Regions from separate parts of the Romboutsia lituseburensis genome, predicted to be linked through region 2. Evidence: riboswitches for the same ligand, from Rfam matches in the RefSeq annotation. Region 2 holds a riboswitch; each other region holds the start of a gene.
The links. Region 2 has a riboswitch for cobalamin ahead of NWE74_RS00585 (S-layer homology domain-containing protein). Riboswitches for the same ligand answer to the same signal wherever they lie in the genome.

Region 1: another riboswitch for cobalamin. It lies ahead of NWE74_RS03975 (FecCD family ABC transporter permease); the one in region 2 lies ahead of NWE74_RS00585 (S-layer homology domain-containing protein).
Region 3: another riboswitch for cobalamin. It lies ahead of cbiQ (cobalt ECF transporter T component CbiQ); the one in region 2 lies ahead of NWE74_RS00585 (S-layer homology domain-containing protein).

The regions. Positions count from the first base shown of each region.
Region 1 is NZ_JANQBQ010000001.1:788,281-794,703, forward strand. Features, by position in the region: gene NWE74_RS03960 (LacI family DNA-binding transcriptional regulator) at 1-750, opposite strand, end outside; gene NWE74_RS03965 (diphthine--ammonia ligase) at 1,148-1,798, opposite strand; gene NWE74_RS03970 (ABC transporter ATP-binding protein) at 1,855-2,610, opposite strand; gene NWE74_RS03975 (FecCD family ABC transporter permease) at 2,619-3,641, opposite strand; cobalamin riboswitch at 3,785-3,958, opposite strand; gene NWE74_RS03980 (hypothetical protein) at 4,385-5,446, opposite strand; gene NWE74_RS03985 (ABC transporter ATP-binding protein) at 5,601-6,347, opposite strand; gene NWE74_RS03990 (ABC transporter substrate-binding protein) at 6,328-6,423, opposite strand, start outside.
Region 2 is NZ_JANQBQ010000001.1:113,860-120,282, reverse strand. Features, by position in the region: gene NWE74_RS00585 (S-layer homology domain-containing protein) at 1-3,512, opposite strand, end outside; cobalamin riboswitch at 3,791-3,968, opposite strand; gene NWE74_RS00580 (response regulator transcription factor) at 4,238-4,921, opposite strand; gene NWE74_RS00575 (ECF transporter S component) at 5,134-5,652, opposite strand; gene NWE74_RS00570 (class I SAM-dependent methyltransferase) at 5,669-6,259, opposite strand.
Region 3 is NZ_JANQBQ010000001.1:2,094,061-2,100,483, reverse strand. Features, by position in the region: rRNA gene NWE74_RS10080 (23S ribosomal RNA) at 1-291, shown strand, start outside; rRNA gene rrf (5S ribosomal RNA) at 354-470, shown strand; gene NWE74_RS10070 (AAA family ATPase) at 596-1,549, shown strand; gene NWE74_RS10065 (cobaltochelatase CobT-related protein) at 1,621-3,396, shown strand; cobalamin riboswitch at 3,531-3,715, shown strand; gene cbiQ (cobalt ECF transporter T component CbiQ) at 3,825-4,523, shown strand; gene NWE74_RS10055 (energy-coupling factor ABC transporter ATP-binding protein) at 4,516-5,334, shown strand; gene NWE74_RS10050 (DUF3553 domain-containing protein) at 5,650-6,423, shown strand, end outside.

The DNA.
Region 1 (6,423 bases), 670 kb from region 2:
AAAGAAAGCAGTAGGCATATTTTCATTACTATTTATAAACTCTATTGTAGATTCATATCCATCCATAGCAGTCATTTCTTTTGTATCTATTATATTTTCTTTTTTATATACTCCTTTAGACTTCATATAATCAGTATAGTATCTTAATCTATAATCAAGATTTTTTTCTTTTTTGTTATCTAAAGTCTTTGTACTTCCAATATATCCAATATCACTATGACCTAATTCAAACAAATAATCTAGCGCCTTATAAGTCCCTAATTTAAAATTAACTTTAACCGAGTCATAGCGTTGCTCATCTGGTGAAGAATCTAAAAATACTATATTGTCACTAATTTCATTCATCATATTTACTTCTTCACCGTTAAATTTACCTATAGCAATTATTCCATTTAGCTTTTCTTCACCTATAAATTTATATTCTTTTTCCGATTTATAAACATTTACAACTTCTATTTCATTATCAAAACATTCTCTATCTACTACACTTCTAAGAAGTAAATAGTAAGGATCTTGTAGTTGTTCACTATGATTATACATCTCAACTATCCCGACTCTTAATTTATTTATTTTAACTTTACTACTACTTTTTCTTTGCTTTAAAGTCTTATATTGCATTTCTTCTGCAGTTTCAAATATCTTTATTTTAGTTTCATCAGAAACACTAATTGTTGTATCATGGTTTAATACTCTAGAAACAGTACCTACAGATACACCAACCTCGTTGGCAATTTCCTTTAATGTAACCACCTTTTAACCTCCTTTTCAAAAAAATCAGCTCACTTTTATAATCCCCTCTTAAGCATATGTCAATTTTATCTATTCATTCCCCACTGTAAAATAAATTATCTAATAAAACAATTACTCTAATTTAAATTCAAAACTATAAGAAAACTAATTAACTTCTCTTGTAGTCTCAATTATACCTCCGTATAGTAATAAAATAGGGGGTACTATTGTGCCCTGACATTTCTTCTTCTATTTTCTATGTATATTCTACCATAACTTACCTATTGAGTAAACTTTGCTTGTTTCATACTATAACGTCCATGTATATTAGGCCGTATCAATTATACCTTATATTAATTAAATTTTTACAATATAAAAAGAGTGCTAAATTTAACACTCTTTTTAGTTCATATTTTATTTATATTGATATATCTAGATTACCATAATCACCATCAATTACTATTTTATTAATTTTAAAGTTTACTTTTTCTTTAAATATCGGACCATCAATTACAAATGTATGATATTCACCATTTTCACCACATGGATCACATTTTAAATCCTTAATCTCCCCAACAATTTCACGAGTTAGTACCTTTCCTAAAAAATCACTAGGCAATTGCGTTAAATTTACTTTTTTAATTACTGTACTAAATCCATTGTCTATAAATTCATTCACTAGTTTTTCTCTATCCTCTTGCCATAAAGGTAATATAGCCTCAAGTTCTGCTTCCTTGCATCTATCTTCGCACCATTTTCTATGATCAGATATATCTATATCTCCAAATACACAAGATTGAGCTCCTAGCTCTTTTGCTTTTAAAAGCGTCTCTGTAAATTTATGTTCATATTCATTCATTTCACATTCAACTAAAAATAAAGGTATATCTAAACTCTCACTAACTTTATTTAACAATTCTTTTTGTATGCTATGAGTCCACGAACCTGTTTCACCCTTTTTAACTGTTACTAATAATCCTATAGGGACATATCCTTTGTTCATCATTCTATAAAGTGCTAAAGTACTATCTTTACCCCCGCTAAATGACATAATAAACTTCTTGCTCATATTTACTTCTCCTTCTAATTTAAAAATTTCTCTTGATTGTATGTACTACATTCTTCTTATTCCCACTTTTTAAGCACTTCTATCATAAATTGCTTAACATCTATATCATAAACTTGTTTAAGTTTTTCACTTATTAAGACCTCTTTAGGTGTTCCCTTAGCTACTACCTCACCTTTACTTACCATAATTACATTATCTGAAAAATACTGAACTAAATTTAAATCATGTAAAACTCCAACAACAATCTTATTATTATCTTTTGCCCAAATGACTAAATGTTGCAGTAATTCTATCTGATGCTTTAAATCTAGATGATTTGTAGGTTCATCCAATAATATAATTTCAGGATTTTGAGCAAATGTTCTAGCTAAAAATACTCTTTGTAATTGTCCTCCTGACAACTCACTTATCATTTTATCTTTTATATCATAAAGTCCGACTTTTTCTATACTATCAATAACTATATCTCTATCTTCACCTTTTAAAGATTGAAATGGACCTTTTAAATAAGCATATCTTCCCAGCGATACTGTTTCATAAATTGTATAAGGAAAATATATTTGAGATATTTGGCTCATTAAAGCCACTTTTGTAGCTAATTCTTTCCTATTAAATGTATTAACTTCTTTACCATCTATCTTTATACTTCCTCTATAATCAATTATATTTGCAATAGACTTAAGTAAAGTACTCTTTCCACAACCATTTGGCCCTATTATACAAATATTTTCACCTTTTTTAACTTCAAAATTTACATTTTTTATAATGTCATTATTATCATATCCGCAATAAAGCTCTTTGACTTCTAGCATTTTCTTACCTACCCTTTTTTATTATTAAAATAAACATATGCAAAGAATGGCGCTCCTATAAGAGCCGTTATAGCACCTACTGGCAGTTCTTGTGGTGATACTATAGTTCTAGATATAAGATCTGTTATAACCATTAAGCATCCTCCAAATATAAAAGACATTGGTATCACATATGTATGTTTTGACCCAAATACCTTTCTAACTATATGTGGTGCAATTAAATCAACAAATCCTATCGTTCCACTTAAGGCTACTGCTGAGCCTGTTAAAGTTGCCGATAATATAAATAAGTGCTTTTTAACCTTAGCAGTATCTACACCAACAGCTTTTGCTTGCTCTTCTCCAAACGTTAAAATATCCATCTCTTTAGTATACTTTAATACACCTATCATTCCTATTAACAAAAATGGTACAAGGACTTTTACGTATGACCATCCTTTCATGGAAAAACTTCCCATCTGCCACATTGTAATACTTTTTATATCTTCACTAAACAAAGCTGTTATTGTTGTCAAAAGAGCATTTACGAATAATGAAAGTACCATTCCTGCAAGTATTATAGTATTATTCGACATTGTTTTATCTACTTTTTGGCTAAATACTATTACTAAATAAACAGTCAAAAGACCTGATAAAAAACCAATTAACGGAAGTGTTAAGGTTCCTAATAGTGGTATTGATATTCCAAGAACTATAACCAATCCTGCACCTAGTGATGCACCTGATGATACACCTAGAGTATAAGGTGATGCTAACTCATTTTTTAATATAGACTGAACTACTGCACCACTTACAGATAAACAGCCTCCAACCATAAATGCTAATAAAACTCTTGGAAATCTTATAGACCATATTATTGATACATCTTTAGGGTTTATATTATCTATTAAAGGAATGTTAAACATTTTATTTAATAATATATTAGCTGTATCTAACAAATTAATATTAGAACTTCCTATAGATATTCCCATGCAAATTATTAAAAACACTATTGGTATGCATACTAAGGATAAACTTTTTCTCCTAATCATATTTTGAATTACCTTTCTAGTTGATTGTTTAGGGTGTTTTATTAAGTTTTTGACATATTCAAAAAGACATACCTAAAGGGCATGCCTGTTTAAATCAATTACTAAATTACAATTGAAAATCACACTAATCCCCACCCTCAGAAGGTACTAGTTAGATTTTAGGCAGTTCTCCCGGCTCAACTTCGTCCTACTTTCAAACCTTCCCGATTAATCAGTGGTATTTTAGATTTCGTCCGTTTTACGGTTACTGGGGTAGCTTAGAGATTTAATCTAATTCCCTATTAAGTCACATTGACACCTAATATCTTAATATGTACTTATATTATTTATTATATATAATCATTCTACATATATCAACTGTAATAGATTTTATTAATTTCTTATTTAATCTATAAAAATTAAAAGACCATCCATAATAAAAATATCCTGGATAGTCTTTTTTAACTAGATGCTATAAATTTTGATAACTACAAACTATTTAAGTACCTTTGCAAGAGCTAAACTGCATACTGCAATTATTGATGTCCAAGCTACACCCATAAATATCCATGCTGTTGTAGTCACTTTTAACATCTCCTTTTATAAAAATTTTATTATTCCTAGTTTTGTAAAAATGGTTAATTATTAATTAAATGTGATGTTCTTTCTTTCTATAAATATATTCTCTCATCGACTAAAATGTATCGTATTTTACCATTAATTAACCTATTTTACAAACTATTAACAATTTCATTTAATATTCTTTAGTTTGTTATATCTTTTCCCTTATATGTTTTATAGCTATGTAAAAACTCTCTACTGTTAAATATATACTTGCCTCCTATTTGAGTATAATATGCCCCTGTTGAGTCATAAATTTCTTTTACTTTTTGAGTTAAGTTTTTATGATAATATCTAAGTTCCTTAAATTCTTTTTTAAGTTTGTCTGCTGTCATCCACACTTTATTAGAAGTTATGTCTGCTAATTTAATATTATCAAATTGAGAATTATTTTTTTGAGAGTACACATAAAGTTCAGCTAGCAATTCTTGTAAATTCTCATTCGTAAGATCGTGTTTTAACTTTTTGTATAGTATAGCACCCATTGAATCTATACCCTTTTCTTCCAGTCTTTCTTGTTTTATTAATGCATCTAGTGGCTGTCTTTTTATATATACATAAGAATTTTCTTCTAATATATATGTACCCCTATGATATTTTGCAGGTCTATGAATAACAAGAATTGGGCTATACTCACCATTAGTTTCATCTTCATTTTTATCAACTATTTCAGATTTATTTTTAACTTCATACTCGCTAGATATTGATCCATATCTAGACTTCTGATTTAAAGAATAAATTTCATTATCTTCTATATAGTTTATTATTTCTTTAACATATTCTTTATCTATAATATTATTTAAGTTCTCAGTATTATTTACATAGTTTTGAGATAATTCATCTTTTAAATTATTTATATCCTCTATTTTTATATTAAAGACTAAACACATATTTAATAATCTATTTTCTATATCATTTATATCAACATTTATAAATGGTTCTATTTCGTTAAAATATTCATAATTCTTTATTTGCAAAATTTGATTTAGGATGTTCATATGATTTATTGAACTATTTCTATCAAATAAATACTTATTTACACTTTCTTTTAATGCTTCAATATTTTTATATATTTTTATGTATTCCTTTATTAATTTCATACCTTTGTTTAATATTTCTTTTGGTATATTTATATAAATGTCATTTTCGTTGACACATAGCTTTAATTCATCTTCTTCAAAAATAGCTTTAATGTCTTCTGTCATACTTTTTTCTCCTTTATATTTCAAACTTAAAGTCAGATTTAATTATAGCATAAATTATATTTTTAAGTCTAATATTTTACTTTACTACAGCTTTTATGCTTATTTAAATACAAACTAAGGCACATGAATTTTTATCTAATCCATGTGCCTTAGTTTATAATAAATTTAATATTTCTTTTTTCAATTTAACAATATATTCTAGGTTTTCATCACTTATATAAGTTTTATCAATTGTAAATTCTTTTTTTACAATTGCAGGCTTTTTAGATATAACATATATTTTGTCAGATAACATTATAGCTTCATCTATATCATGAGTTATTAATAGTATAGTTGAATTTACTTTATTTTTTATATCTAATAACCAATTTTGCATTGATGCTTTAGTTATAGAGTCTAGCGCTCCAAATGGCTCATCTAGCAGCATAATATCATTTGAATTTACAAAAGTTCTTAAAAAATTAGCTCTTTGTTTCATCCCACCAGATAATTCTTTTGGATATTTATTTTCATACCCTTCTAATCCAAATGTTTTAAAATACTGTATAACATTTTTATGCGCTTCTTTTTTTCTTATAGATTTATTATAAAAGTTCTTTTCCTTCATAATAGTTAATGGCAAACTAACATTATCTATTATAGTTTTATGAGGTAGTAATAAATCTTTTTGATACATATAACTCAATTTACCATTAATCTCAATACTTCCACTATCATATTCGATTAAATTTGTAATCATATTAAATATAGTACTTTTACCGCATCCACTAGGGCCAAGTATACTTACAAATTCACCTTCACAGACCCTTATACTTATATTATCTAATACCTTAACATCTTCATAAGATTTAGAAATGTTTTTAATATCTATTTTAACATTTTTATTTTGGTAAGAATTCATTAGTATAAGCCTCACTAGGTTTTAAGTCTTTATTTATCAATTTATATTCTCTTAAGAACTCTGTATAATTGTTCCA
Region 2 (6,423 bases):
CCACCATCCTCAAGTTGATTTTTAAGTATATGATTTATCATCATCTCTCTTGAATTTAAATCACCCTTTATATCAAAGTCTTTACTGTCTAATGCTATAAGTGCAAATATTATACCATTTATACCCTGCTTAGATACATTATCAAAATCATATAATTTTTCTACTAAGTTGTATCCTACCACATCTGTTGGATCATATCCTAGTGCTGTAAGTGCTATTATAACTCTTGAATACTCAGTGTATTTATTTTTATTAAGCTCTCCTTTCTTGTCTTTAACTACCTCTACCAAGTTTTTATAATATGCTTCATAATAATCATCTGGTACTTTTACATCTCCTCTGCTAAGACCTAGTATATCCCATTCATCTTGATATCCTGGAGCTTTAACATTTTCAAGTTCCCAATCAGCTGCATGCTTTATACCTTCTGTTGTATCTACTGATTCAGCATTTACAACTATATCTATTTCTGGCATTTCATCTTTATAGAATGTAAAACTTCCAAATTGAGGTTTTTGTACAACCACATGTCCATTAGTCATTTTATATATTCCAGGTTGTGCTTCTTTTGGAATTTTAAACTTAATAGTTTTTATTAATTCATTTTCATATTTACCATCTTCAGATTTAATTGTTTCAGTTATTCCAGGTATATCTAAATTATATTTAGTTAATAAAGATATTGTCGGACCTGGTACAGAAGCTGATGGTATTGGCATATTAGGGAAAGTTACTATAACTTCACTCCCTGGAACTATATTAGTTGGGCTAATTTCAAATTTCCAAGGGATTGAAACTAAATTTTGTTTTGCTTGTTGTAATTTTTCTTTTACTTCTTTTAAATCTTGTATTGAAGAATTTTCATTATTTAAAATAGATTTTGCCTTTTCCAGTTGATCCATTAAAAGTTTCCACTCTTTTGGCTCATACTCTTTTTCTTGTAATTTTTCTATTTCCTTTATCAGATTTTGTAGTTGTACAAATTCTTTAGCTATTATTTTCACATCACAAGTAGATTTAAAGCTACCATCTACTGTAGTAACAGTTATGATAACAGTTCCTGCTTTTTTACCAGTTATTTTACCATTTTCAACACTAGCTATATTTTCATCTGAACTAGTCCATTTTACAGATTTATTAGTAGCATTTTCTGGTTTTACAGTTGCATTTATATTTTTAAACTCACCTTCATTTATTTTTAAATTACTTTCATTTAAAATTACTTCTGTAACATCAACTACCTCAGCTTCATTTTTTTCACCTACTTCAATGCTAAAGTTTGGCATTTTAGAGAAATATCTTTCCTGTGTTGGTGCTCCAAGATTTGGATTTCCAGATCCTTGGACTTCTTTATCTGTTCCTAAAGGACTTCCCCACCATTGACTAAATATACGTCCTTCTGAGAAATCATAAGTTCCCTCTTTATCAAACTTAAACTCTATAGTATTCTTTTTGTCTAAATCCCATTGTGAACAATATCCTTTAATAATTCCCACTGTATCATTTTTATACTCTACAAAAGTTCCTTTTGTATCTCCCCACTGACTTATAAATGTTGGATTATATATTGTAGCTAACTTTCCTACTGGATTAGATACACCTTTAAAGCTTATTTGCGCTGTATCACCTTTACCAATTTGTTTACCTGGGTTAGTTTTATTTTTTATATCTATTTCTATTTTTCTGGCATCTACAACTTTATAATAACTCTTAGTTTCACCTTTGCTATTTGTTGCTTCAATACCAATGATATTACTTCTATTTTTTAACTTTGCAGTATATGAATCTCCATTTTTTGTTAGTACTTCATCGTTACATGTAACCTTTATATTCTCCGCATTAGTTGCATTAACTTTAAACGTTAAATCAGTACTATTTCCATTTTTAAAATATATAGTATCATATGAATCTTGCTTTATATCAGTACTTATTTTTATATCAGTATCACTATTTGTAACATTAAATACTACATAAGCAGTATTTACACTTGAACTAGCTCCATATGTTCTATCTTTATAAGTTGTCTCATCATATGTAACTTTAACTATAGTAGTTCCTTCTTTTTCAGCAGTTACTAATGTTTTTTCACTACTACTATTAGTACTTAATGATATGCTGTCTCCTTTAACTATTTTAAATTTAAAATTAGGCCTATGTACATCATTTTCTATACTACTTCCTACTATTTGAGGTATTCTACGTGGGTATATATCTGACTGTTCTCCTACCTTCATTTCTTTAAAATCATATTGTAACCATAAATCATTGGCAAAGTCATTAGGTACGTTATTTATATCTTCCTCTGTACCACAACTTGATTCTACTAGTCTGTTCACTGCTATATTTATTTTGCTTATATATTTACTTACTATAATTTCTGCTTCTGTTTCTTTACTATTGTATTTTTCGTCATTTATTATTACTTTAGCTTCATCTATAGCATTTTGTAAATTACGCTTAGATTCCTCTGTATAATTACCTTTACTTAAAGTGTCAATTGCATTATATGTTATTTCCGATAAATATTTAACTAGTGGTTTTTTTAATTCCTCAGAATTTACAGTTACACAATATCTAAGTCTTATAATATCGTCTTTTTTTATTTTATAGCTATCTAAACCTACATCAGGAAATTCTCCATTTACTTCATACTTCCATCCACTTCCATTCCCGTGGTCAAATTCTCCATCACCATCTATAGAACTAACATATAGGTTACTACCACTTCCTGTATATTCTATAGGTATATTATTTTCATCAGTAACTTTCTTTAATACTGACCAAGCTGTATCGCCTTCATCGAAAGCTATGCTTTGTAGTGAAAGAGTGTCACCTTTACCTATAGTTCTTTTTTCTATTGAGAATTTAACCATATCTTTATTTTCACATTCATGGTCTTCTTCTACTTTTATAGTTATATTTGGTAATGTTCCAAAGTTACCCTCAGTACCAATATTAGGTATTCCTGGACTCCACTCATTAGCTTCCTCGTATACAGTTCCATTTGTTAGATGATATTCTCCTGGACTTAAATCACTTATAATTAGCTTTTTTAAATCCTTAGATTCTGATCTTAACTCTTCCTTTCCTGGAATATCAGACTTATATACAATTCTATAATCTCCGCCATAACTAGAGTTCCATTGACCTGAAACCGTATAAATAGGTACATCTATACTACTGAATTTTATGGTAACTTGATTACCTTCCACCGTCTGATTTATATCTATTGGTTTATTTTTTAAATTTACATTTTTTCCTTCAACTCTTATTTCATTATCTGAAACAAACTCCACTATATCACCCTTGTAGGTATAGTCAATATTATCAGAGTGATAGTAAGTTTCATACTGACTAGCATTGATGTCATCTTCTGTAATTTCTTGTGTTGGCTTCATATTATACATATTATTAGATGTCAGTGCACTTACTGGTATAACATTAATAATTAATGCTAATGTAAGTAGTAAGCTCATAATAGTCTTATACTTAGCCTTTTTAATTTTACTCATTTAAACTCCCCCTTTTTTTTAGTACTCTATTTAATACATAAAATACATTTTTTATCCCCCCACTTAAGAAAAAGTTATACTTGTGAAATTTTTTAGATTATTTAATTACACATGCCATGTTTAGAGATAATATGCTTACAATCATAAAAATAGCTATAACAAAATTATACTTATATTTATAATTAAAAAAGATATTCAAGTATGAATATCTAACCAAGAAAAATCACATATATATATTTTTTTATTTTTTCTATACATAGTGATATATTTCCCCAGAAAGATCTATTCGTGGCATAGGCAGGTCTCCTGGCTTACGATTCATCCTTATTAGCACCTTCCCGCTTTTTTAGCAGTGGCATTTTGCTAACTCATCATCGATTACAGTTACTGGGGCAGCTTTGGCATTTAACCAAATTCCCTATTAAGTAATAATACACCTTTGCCATATATATTTTGTTTTAGTGTATAAGCATATTGAACAATAATTTTAATTTAAATAAATTTGTTCCTCTAATTCCAATTATACATATTATTTTTTTTCATTTGTGTCATAAGGGTGTCATAATAAGTACAAATTCTTATTTTTTTACATAATATAACAATCTACATTTTATTTAAATCATAATTATTGTTTGTTATTTTATTTATTTAATATAGAAAAACTAAAAAAAGTTGATTAATACGTGTTAATCAACTCTTTTTCCCCATAATGACATTAATAATTACTAGCTTATTTCAAACTTATAACCTACACCATATATCGACCTAATTTTCCAATTTACTTCATCTTGTGGTATTTTTTTTCTAAGTCTTTTTATCTGAGTATCAACAACTCGAGTATCTCCAAGGTACCCATACCCCCAAACTTCTGATAATATCTCATCTCTATTTAAAATAATTCCAGGATTAGATGCAAGCATATAAAGAATTTTAATTTCTTTAGGTGTAAATTTTACCAATTTACCTCTTATATAAACTTCATAAGTATCGATACTTATTTCAAGGTCTCTATACTTTATTCTATTATTCATCCTAGAGAAGCTATTACTTCTTCTTAACACTGTTTTTATTCTTGTTACAACCTCTCTTGGTGAAAAAGGCTTTGTTATATAATCATCTGCTCCTAATTCTAGGCCAATTATTTTATCTATAGTTTCTGATTTTGCTGTTAGCATAATAATAGGTACCTCACTATATTTTCGAACTTCCCTACAAACATCTGTCCCAAACATTTTCGGCATTGTTACATCCATCAATATTAAATCTGGCTGAATTGTTTTTGCTTTATCAAGTGCATCTAATCCATCATATGAAGATATATAATCCATCCTTTCTAATTTTAAATACTCTCCTATAGTGTCATGTACTGATGTTTCATCATCACATATAAGTATCAAACTATTTGACAATTAACCTCACTCCCTCTAAAAATTCTCCATTATCTAAATATATTTTTAATAGTTTATAATAAAATTATCTATATATTTTATTATATAAAGTCTTTTTGTTATTTTAGTGTCATTATTATGTCATAATTAGTACAATTTAAACAATAAAAAACTATCTCTAAGTATTATTTCATATTACTTAGAGATAGTTTTTTATTAATTATTTCTTTAATTTAAGCTAAAACTTTTGAAATCTCCTTATTGTTAGTGATGAATTTAACTAGTATTGGTATAAATATTAACTGTATTATCATACCTGGTATTGCTTTAGTCAAACTACCAAACACAAACATTATAGGACTAACTTGTGGTGCTATAGTCATAGATACTATATAAGCTCCAACTAAAGCAAATATTCTACCACCTATCATTGCCCCTACTAATGAAATATATATTTGATTTGTTTTTTTAAATAAAAATCCTGTTATTAAACCATATGCACAAAGTTCAAAAGCCATAATTGGCATAACTGGAACTATTGGCGGCATACCTGTCATAACTCCACTCAGTATTGGAGTTAAAATACCTACAATAGCACCACAAATTGGTCCCAATAAAAATCCAGCTACTAGTACTGGGATATGCATTGGTAAAAATATTGGTCCTGCTAAGTTAACTGTATGAAATATCATTGGAAATACTATTCCAAATGCTATAAATAAACCTGATAAAACTATTTTCTTATTTCTCATGATTATTATCCCCCTATTATTTTTTATTTACAACCAGATAATATATTTCGTCATCCTCATAAGCATCTAATACATTTAGATTAACTTGTTCAAATAAAACTTTCTGCTCTTTTATTGATATAAGCCTGTCTTCACTAACTATTTTATCTTTTTCTTTGTGCATATTATTTAAAAATTCTCTACTATTTGAATGCGCTATTATAAGCTTTCCTTCTTCATTTAAATTATTTTCAACCAATGTTTTAATTGTATTTGTTTTATTTTGTAAATGAGGAAACATTGAGTAAAGAACTATCTTATCGTATTTTTCTTCTAATGTGGAATTTTCTATATCTAAAACTTCAAACGATACATTTTCAGTATCCTTAAACTTTTGACTAGCTATATCTAACATACCACTTGAAATATCTACCCCTTTTATAATACCATTTGTATTTAAATTCTTTAAAAATGGTATTAAAACACCAGTCCCAGTTCCAACATCTAGTATATTATCGTTATCTTTAATATCTAATTTAGATAAAAGAGTGTTAATTTTTTCTTCATTTACTTCTATAATGTTATCCCACTCTTTGGCTATACTATCAAAAAATTCTCTTTGTTCCATACTATCCCCCTAAAAATATATTTTTACATAAAAAAGCCATAAAGATTATTACTCTTTTAAGAGTATCAAACCTTCATGGCTTTATTACAATTTTATAGTATCATTGTATATGATTCTTTTTCAATCTTTTTCGTTAGACATTTTCTCTCAATATTCTTAGATAT
Region 3 (6,423 bases), 2.0 Mb from region 2:
TCGGTCCCTATCCGTCGCAGGCGTAGGAAATTTGAGGAGACCTGTCCTTAGTACGAGAGGACCGGGATGGACGTACCTCTGGTGTACCAGTTGTTCTGCCAAGGGCATGGCTGGGTAGCTATGTACGGAATGGATAAGCGCTGAAAGCATCTAAGCGCGAAGCCAACTTCAAGATAAGATTTCCCACCGTAAGGGTAAGACCCCAGGAAGACTACCTGGTTGATAGGTCGAAGGTGTAAGTGCAGTAATGTATTTAGCTTATCGATACTAATAGGTCGAGGACTTGACCAACAAAATGATTCACTCAAAATGATATACAGTTTTCAGAGTATTAACTCTAAAAATAAAGATTATGTGGTTATTATAGCAAAGAGGATACACCTGTTCCCATTCCGAACACAGAAGTTAAGCTCTTTAGCGCTGATGGTACTTGGGGGGCGACCCCCTGGGAGAGTAAGACGTAGCCACGTAATCTTTTTTATTTTAATAAAAGCCTAGAAGCACATATTGTTGCTTCTAGGCTTTTTCTGTTTTTATTTAAATATATATGCTAAAATTATAACTAAATAAACTTTCTAATAAAGGGGATCATAAAATGGGGATAATAGATAACTTAAAACAACAAAATGTAAATGAAAAATTAATAGAAGATGCTTTGTACTTTAAAAAATATTATAAATTAGAGGATTCTCTTCAACATAGAATATCACAATCAAATAGCTATTTTTATGGGAAAGAAATATGGGATATGTGTATATCTGCTATACTTGAAGGTGAAAATATACTTTTATCAGGGCCTAAGGCAACAGGTAAAAACCTACTTGCAGATAACTTATCTGAGCTATTTGGAAGACCTCAGTGGAATACTTCTTTTCATATAAATACAGATAGTACAACATTAATAGGAACAGATACTTTTATAGATAATGAGGTAAAGTTAAGACGTGGATCTGTATATGAATGTGCAATTCATGGTGGATTTGGTATATTCGATGAAATAAATATGGCTAAAAATGATGCTATTGCAGTACTGCATTCTGCATTAGATCATAGGAGAATAATCGATGTGCCTGGTTATGAACGAATAAATTTACATCCGGCAACTAGATTTATAGGAACGATGAACTATGAATATGCAGGTACAAAGGAATTAAATGAGGCACTAGTATCTAGGTTTATGGTTATTGATATACCGTCAATAGAAGAAGATAAACTTATGCTTATATTGAATAATGAATTTCCTGATGCAGATAGAGAAAAGTTACTTCAGTTTGCAGGAATATTCCTTGATTTGCAATTGAAATCACAAAATGGAGAAATTTCAAGTAAATCAATAGATTTAAGAGGGCTTATAGGTTCATTAAAAACAATAAAAAGAGGTCTTAGTCCTAAATTAGCAATAAATATGGGTATAACAGGTAAGACTTTTGATGAATATGAAAAGGAAATAGTAGGGGATATTATAAAAACAAGAATTTCAAGTATTTGGGAATCTAAGGATGTATTTCCACATAATAATCTAAATGGTCAATTAGAATCAAGTTTTTAGGCTATTAATGTTTTACAAAATTAACTATAGATTTTATTTGTATACAAACACTATATAATTAGGGGAAAATTATGAAATGGATATATAATAATTATGAATTTGAAAATAGAATAAATAATTTATCTTGGACTATTTCAGGTAAATATAATGAAGATATAAGTGCATCAGAACAAGACTATACATCAAAGGATGTAGCGTTATATTTTGCTATTATGACAGGTGCAAGACATAAATATATAGAATGGAATATAGTTAAAAAATATTTATACAATAGGATAAAACAAGGATATGATTCTAATATACTATTAGGTTTAGTTCAAGTAGTTCTAAATATAATAGTAGAAGATAGAGTAATACAAGAAAGACCAGGAATAAAAGATATAAGAAAAAAAGCATATAAAGATATGCTAGATGGATTTACAAAAATATATAAAGATGATGTAATACAAAAAATTAAATATGTAATAGTATTAGAAAATATGGGTAAACATCCTTCAGTAGATGGTCTAAGTAGAAGAATTTTAAATTGTATTAGGAAGATTGATATAAATTTACCGATAATAGAAATTTTAAAAGAAATTGATAATATTTACATTAAATTTTTTGAAGGAAAAGTTATAAAATCTCAAGATATAAAAGAAAATTCTATAGAATATAAAAATGATACAGATATAGACTTTGATACATTTTCAGATTTTATGTATGAAGAGCTTTATGAAGATGAACAGAATGAGATGATTGAAAGTGAAATAAGTAATATATCCTCATCTATGTTAATTGAAAGTGTTGGAGAAATTGATATAGATATCTCTAAAAATACTAAAGAAAGAGTTTTATATGTAGATGAAAAGACATTAGATAAAATCTATAATAAAATGGAACATTATTATGGAAAATCATATCTAAATAAAAATGAATTGAAAAAAATTGAAACTAAAAATTGCAGAAATGTACACGAAGGTTGTAGAATACATTTTACAGATGGAGTATTGAGAAGTGAATGTAGTAATGTAGCTCAAATTAAATATGTTACAAGACAAAAAGAAAATAATATAGGTAAGTTTAGAGATAAAGCTAAGATACATAAAAGGAATATAATAAAATTAAAGGATAGCTTATCAAGAATTCTTATAGAGGAAAGTGAAACTAGTAGAGTTTATTCAGATTGTGGGACTATACATGCAAATAGAGCATGGAGAGCTACAAAAAGTAGTAATAACAAAATATTTTATAAAGATATTGAAAATGAGAAGGGGAAATATGTAATTGACATATTACTAGATGGAAGTGGGTCTCAGAGCAGGAATCAAGCAAATGTTGCTACACAAGCATATATAATAGCTAATGCTCTAACCATGGTAGGTATTCCTAACAGAGTTATGGGATTTTCTAGCTTTATGGATTACACTATATTAAAAAGATTTAAAGATTATGAAGATAAAATAGAAGAAATTGAAAATATATTTGAATATTTTTGTGCAGGAAATAATAGAGATGGACTAGCAATTAAATCAACTTGTGATGGTTTATTAAATCGAAATGAAGAAAATAAAATATTGATAGTTTTAAGTGATGGAAAACCCAATGATATAAAAATTGGAAAAGATAGAGAGCGTAGTATAAGAGGCGAAATGTCATATAGAGGTATGATAGGAATAAAAGACACTGCCAATGAAGTAAGAAGAGCTAGGCAACAAAATATTTTAGTATTAGGAGTATTTACAGGAAAAGAAAATGATTTAGAAGCACAAAGGTTGATATATGGTAGGGACTTCGTATATACTAAAGATATAGAAAGATTTTCAGATATAGTGTCTATGTATTTGAAAAAAATAATTAGAAATTAAATTTTAAAAATTTTTTTCAAAATAAAAAAGGAATATTAGTATTTATGTAGAATACAATATAAGTAAGGCAATTTATCAAAATTTTTTTACATCTAGAGTATAATTTATCATGTTACAAAAGTTAGTAAAATAAATATTAAATATATATTTTAGGTTCTTGATAAAAGATTAATAGGGAAAGAGGTGTAATTCCTCTGCAGCCCCCGCTACTGTAAAGCTGACGAAATTTATTTTAACCACTATGATTTATTATTCATGGGAAGGTAAAAGAGTAGGATGAAGCTAAGCCAGGAGACCTGCCTAGTAATATTAAAGTAATTTCTTCGGGGTGGGAGAAAGTTTCTTAAAATACTTGTGTATAAAATTAGTATTGAAAAAGAAAGTCTAACCCTTTGGTTAGGCTTTTTATATTGTAAGGAGAATTAAGTATGCTTTTAATAGATAAATACGCATATACAAACAGTTTAACAGAAATAAATCCAAAGATAAAAGGAAGCATAGGCTTAATATTTTTAATAATTTCTATGGCATTTAAAAATATTTTTTGCTTGATTAGTATTATAACTTTTATGAGTTCTCTTATAGTTTTTTTAGCTAAAATAGACTTAAAAAGTTATTTAAAGCTTGTAAAAATACCAATGTATTTTTTAATAATGGGAGTTCTAATAAACCTTATAAATATATCATTTGATTCAAAAGGACTAATTTATAGTTTTAATATAATGTCTTTAAATATAGGTATATCAAATAAGTCAATAATTACATCTATACATATATTGTTTAGAGCTATTGCTTGTTTAACATGTATATACTTTTTTATATTAACAACACCATTTAATCAGATAATATTTTTATTAAAAAAGCTACATATATCAGATACGGTAATAGAGCTATCTATGTTAGTTTATAGATTTATATTTATATTTTTAGAAGAAGTATCAGATATAAGAAAATCACAACAATTAAGATTTGGATATATTAATTTAAAAACATCTTATAATTCAGTTGGAATTCTAGGAAATATGTTATTTAAGAGAATGATGAAAAGGTATGATGAAATGTGTATATCTTTAGACATAAAATTATATGATAGCAAATTTCACATAGTAGGGGATGAAAATGTTTAAAATAAATGACTTAAATTATAAATACGAAAAAAACTCACATGCACTAAAAAAAGTTAATATGGACTTTTCAAAAGGTGATGTGATAGGGATAATAGGATCAAATGGATCTGGTAAATCTACATTTTTTATGAATTTAATGGGCATACTTAAGCCCACATCAGGAAAAATTTTATTCAAGGATCAGGAAATAAACTATACAAAAAAAGGCCTATATAATTTAAGAAAACAAGTAGGTATAGTATTTCAGGATCCAGAAAAACAAATATTCTATTCAAGGGTATATGATGATATAGCATTTTCTTTAAGAAATATTGGAATAGATGAAGAAATAATAAATATGAGAGTTAGAGATGCACTAGTTGCTGTTAATGGAATAGATTTTATAAACAAACCAGTACATTTTTTAAGCTATGGCCAAAAAAAGAGGGTAGCAATAGCTTCTGTTATAGCAATGGAAAATGAAATAGTTTTATTAGATGAGCCGACAGCTGGCTTAGACCCAGTAAGTACTAGATTAATAGTAGATATTATAAAAAACCTTAAACAAAAAGGTGTTAAGATAGTGATATCAAGTCATGATATGAATTTAATATATGAAATATGCGATTATGCATATGTTTTAAGTAAAGGCGAAGTGATAGAAGATGGAAGTATTGAGGAAGTATTTGTAAAAGAGAATAAAGTTATTGAAGCTGGATTAGAACTTCCTTGGCTTGTAAAACTACATAAAAATATGAATATACCTTTATTTAAATGTGAAGAAGATTTGTATAAGTATTGGAATGATTCTGTGCTTATATCAAATCATTAATTTGCCCTAAACCTATTTTAATATAAATAGATTTTAATAATATGCTTTTCTATAAAGTAAACCCTAGATTTAAGCCGTCTAGGGTTTTTTTCTTTATTTTATAACTATAAAAAAGTACGATAGCTTATAAATTCATGAACCTATGCTTTTTTTAATGAAGAATTAGTTATATACTTAAAGGAGTCATAAATTTATAGATATAGATTTAAAGTTTAATATATTGGAGAGAATCAAGGTGTTGATATTCTTTAAATTTGAACAAAAATAAGTTTTAGATTAAAATAGAGTTATATAACTGTTAACAGGAGGAAGCATATGAATTTAGATACATTAAATCCTGCACAGAGAGAAGCTGTAGAAAAGACAGAAGGCCCTGTCCTTATACTAGCTGGAGCAGGTTCGGGTAAGACTAGAGTTTTAACAACTAGAATTGCTCACCTTATAGAGAACAAAGGTGTACAAGCCCCAAATATATTAGCTATAACATTTACAAACAAAGCAGCCAATGAAATGAGGGAGAGAGTAGAAGAAACATTAGGTTCAGATACTAAGGAAATGTGGATAAGTACTTTCCATTCTTGTTGTGTACGTATACTTAGAAAAGATATAAATAGAATTGGATACAATAGAAGTTTTATAATATACGATAGTGCTGACCAGGTAACATTAGTTAAAGACTGTTTAAAAGAGTTAAATTTAAGTGATAAGGCATTTGAACCTAAAGTAGTTATAAGTACTATATCAGGGGCTAAAGACAAGCTACATAGCCCTAAAGAGTTTAAACAGATGCATATGTCAGATGCTAGAATGAGCAAAATTGCAGATATTTATGCACTTTATCAAGATCGTTTAAAAAGAAATAGTGCACTAGACTTTGATGATTTAATTTACAAAACAGTAGAGTTATTAAGAACTGATAGTGAAGTGCTAGAATTTTACAGAAGTAGATTCAAATATATAATGGTAGATGAGTATCAAGATACAAGTAAAGCTCAATATGAATTAATAAAAATGTTAGCAAAAGAACATCAAAATATATGTGTTGTTGGGGACGATGATCAAAGTATATATGGATGGAGAGGCGCTGAT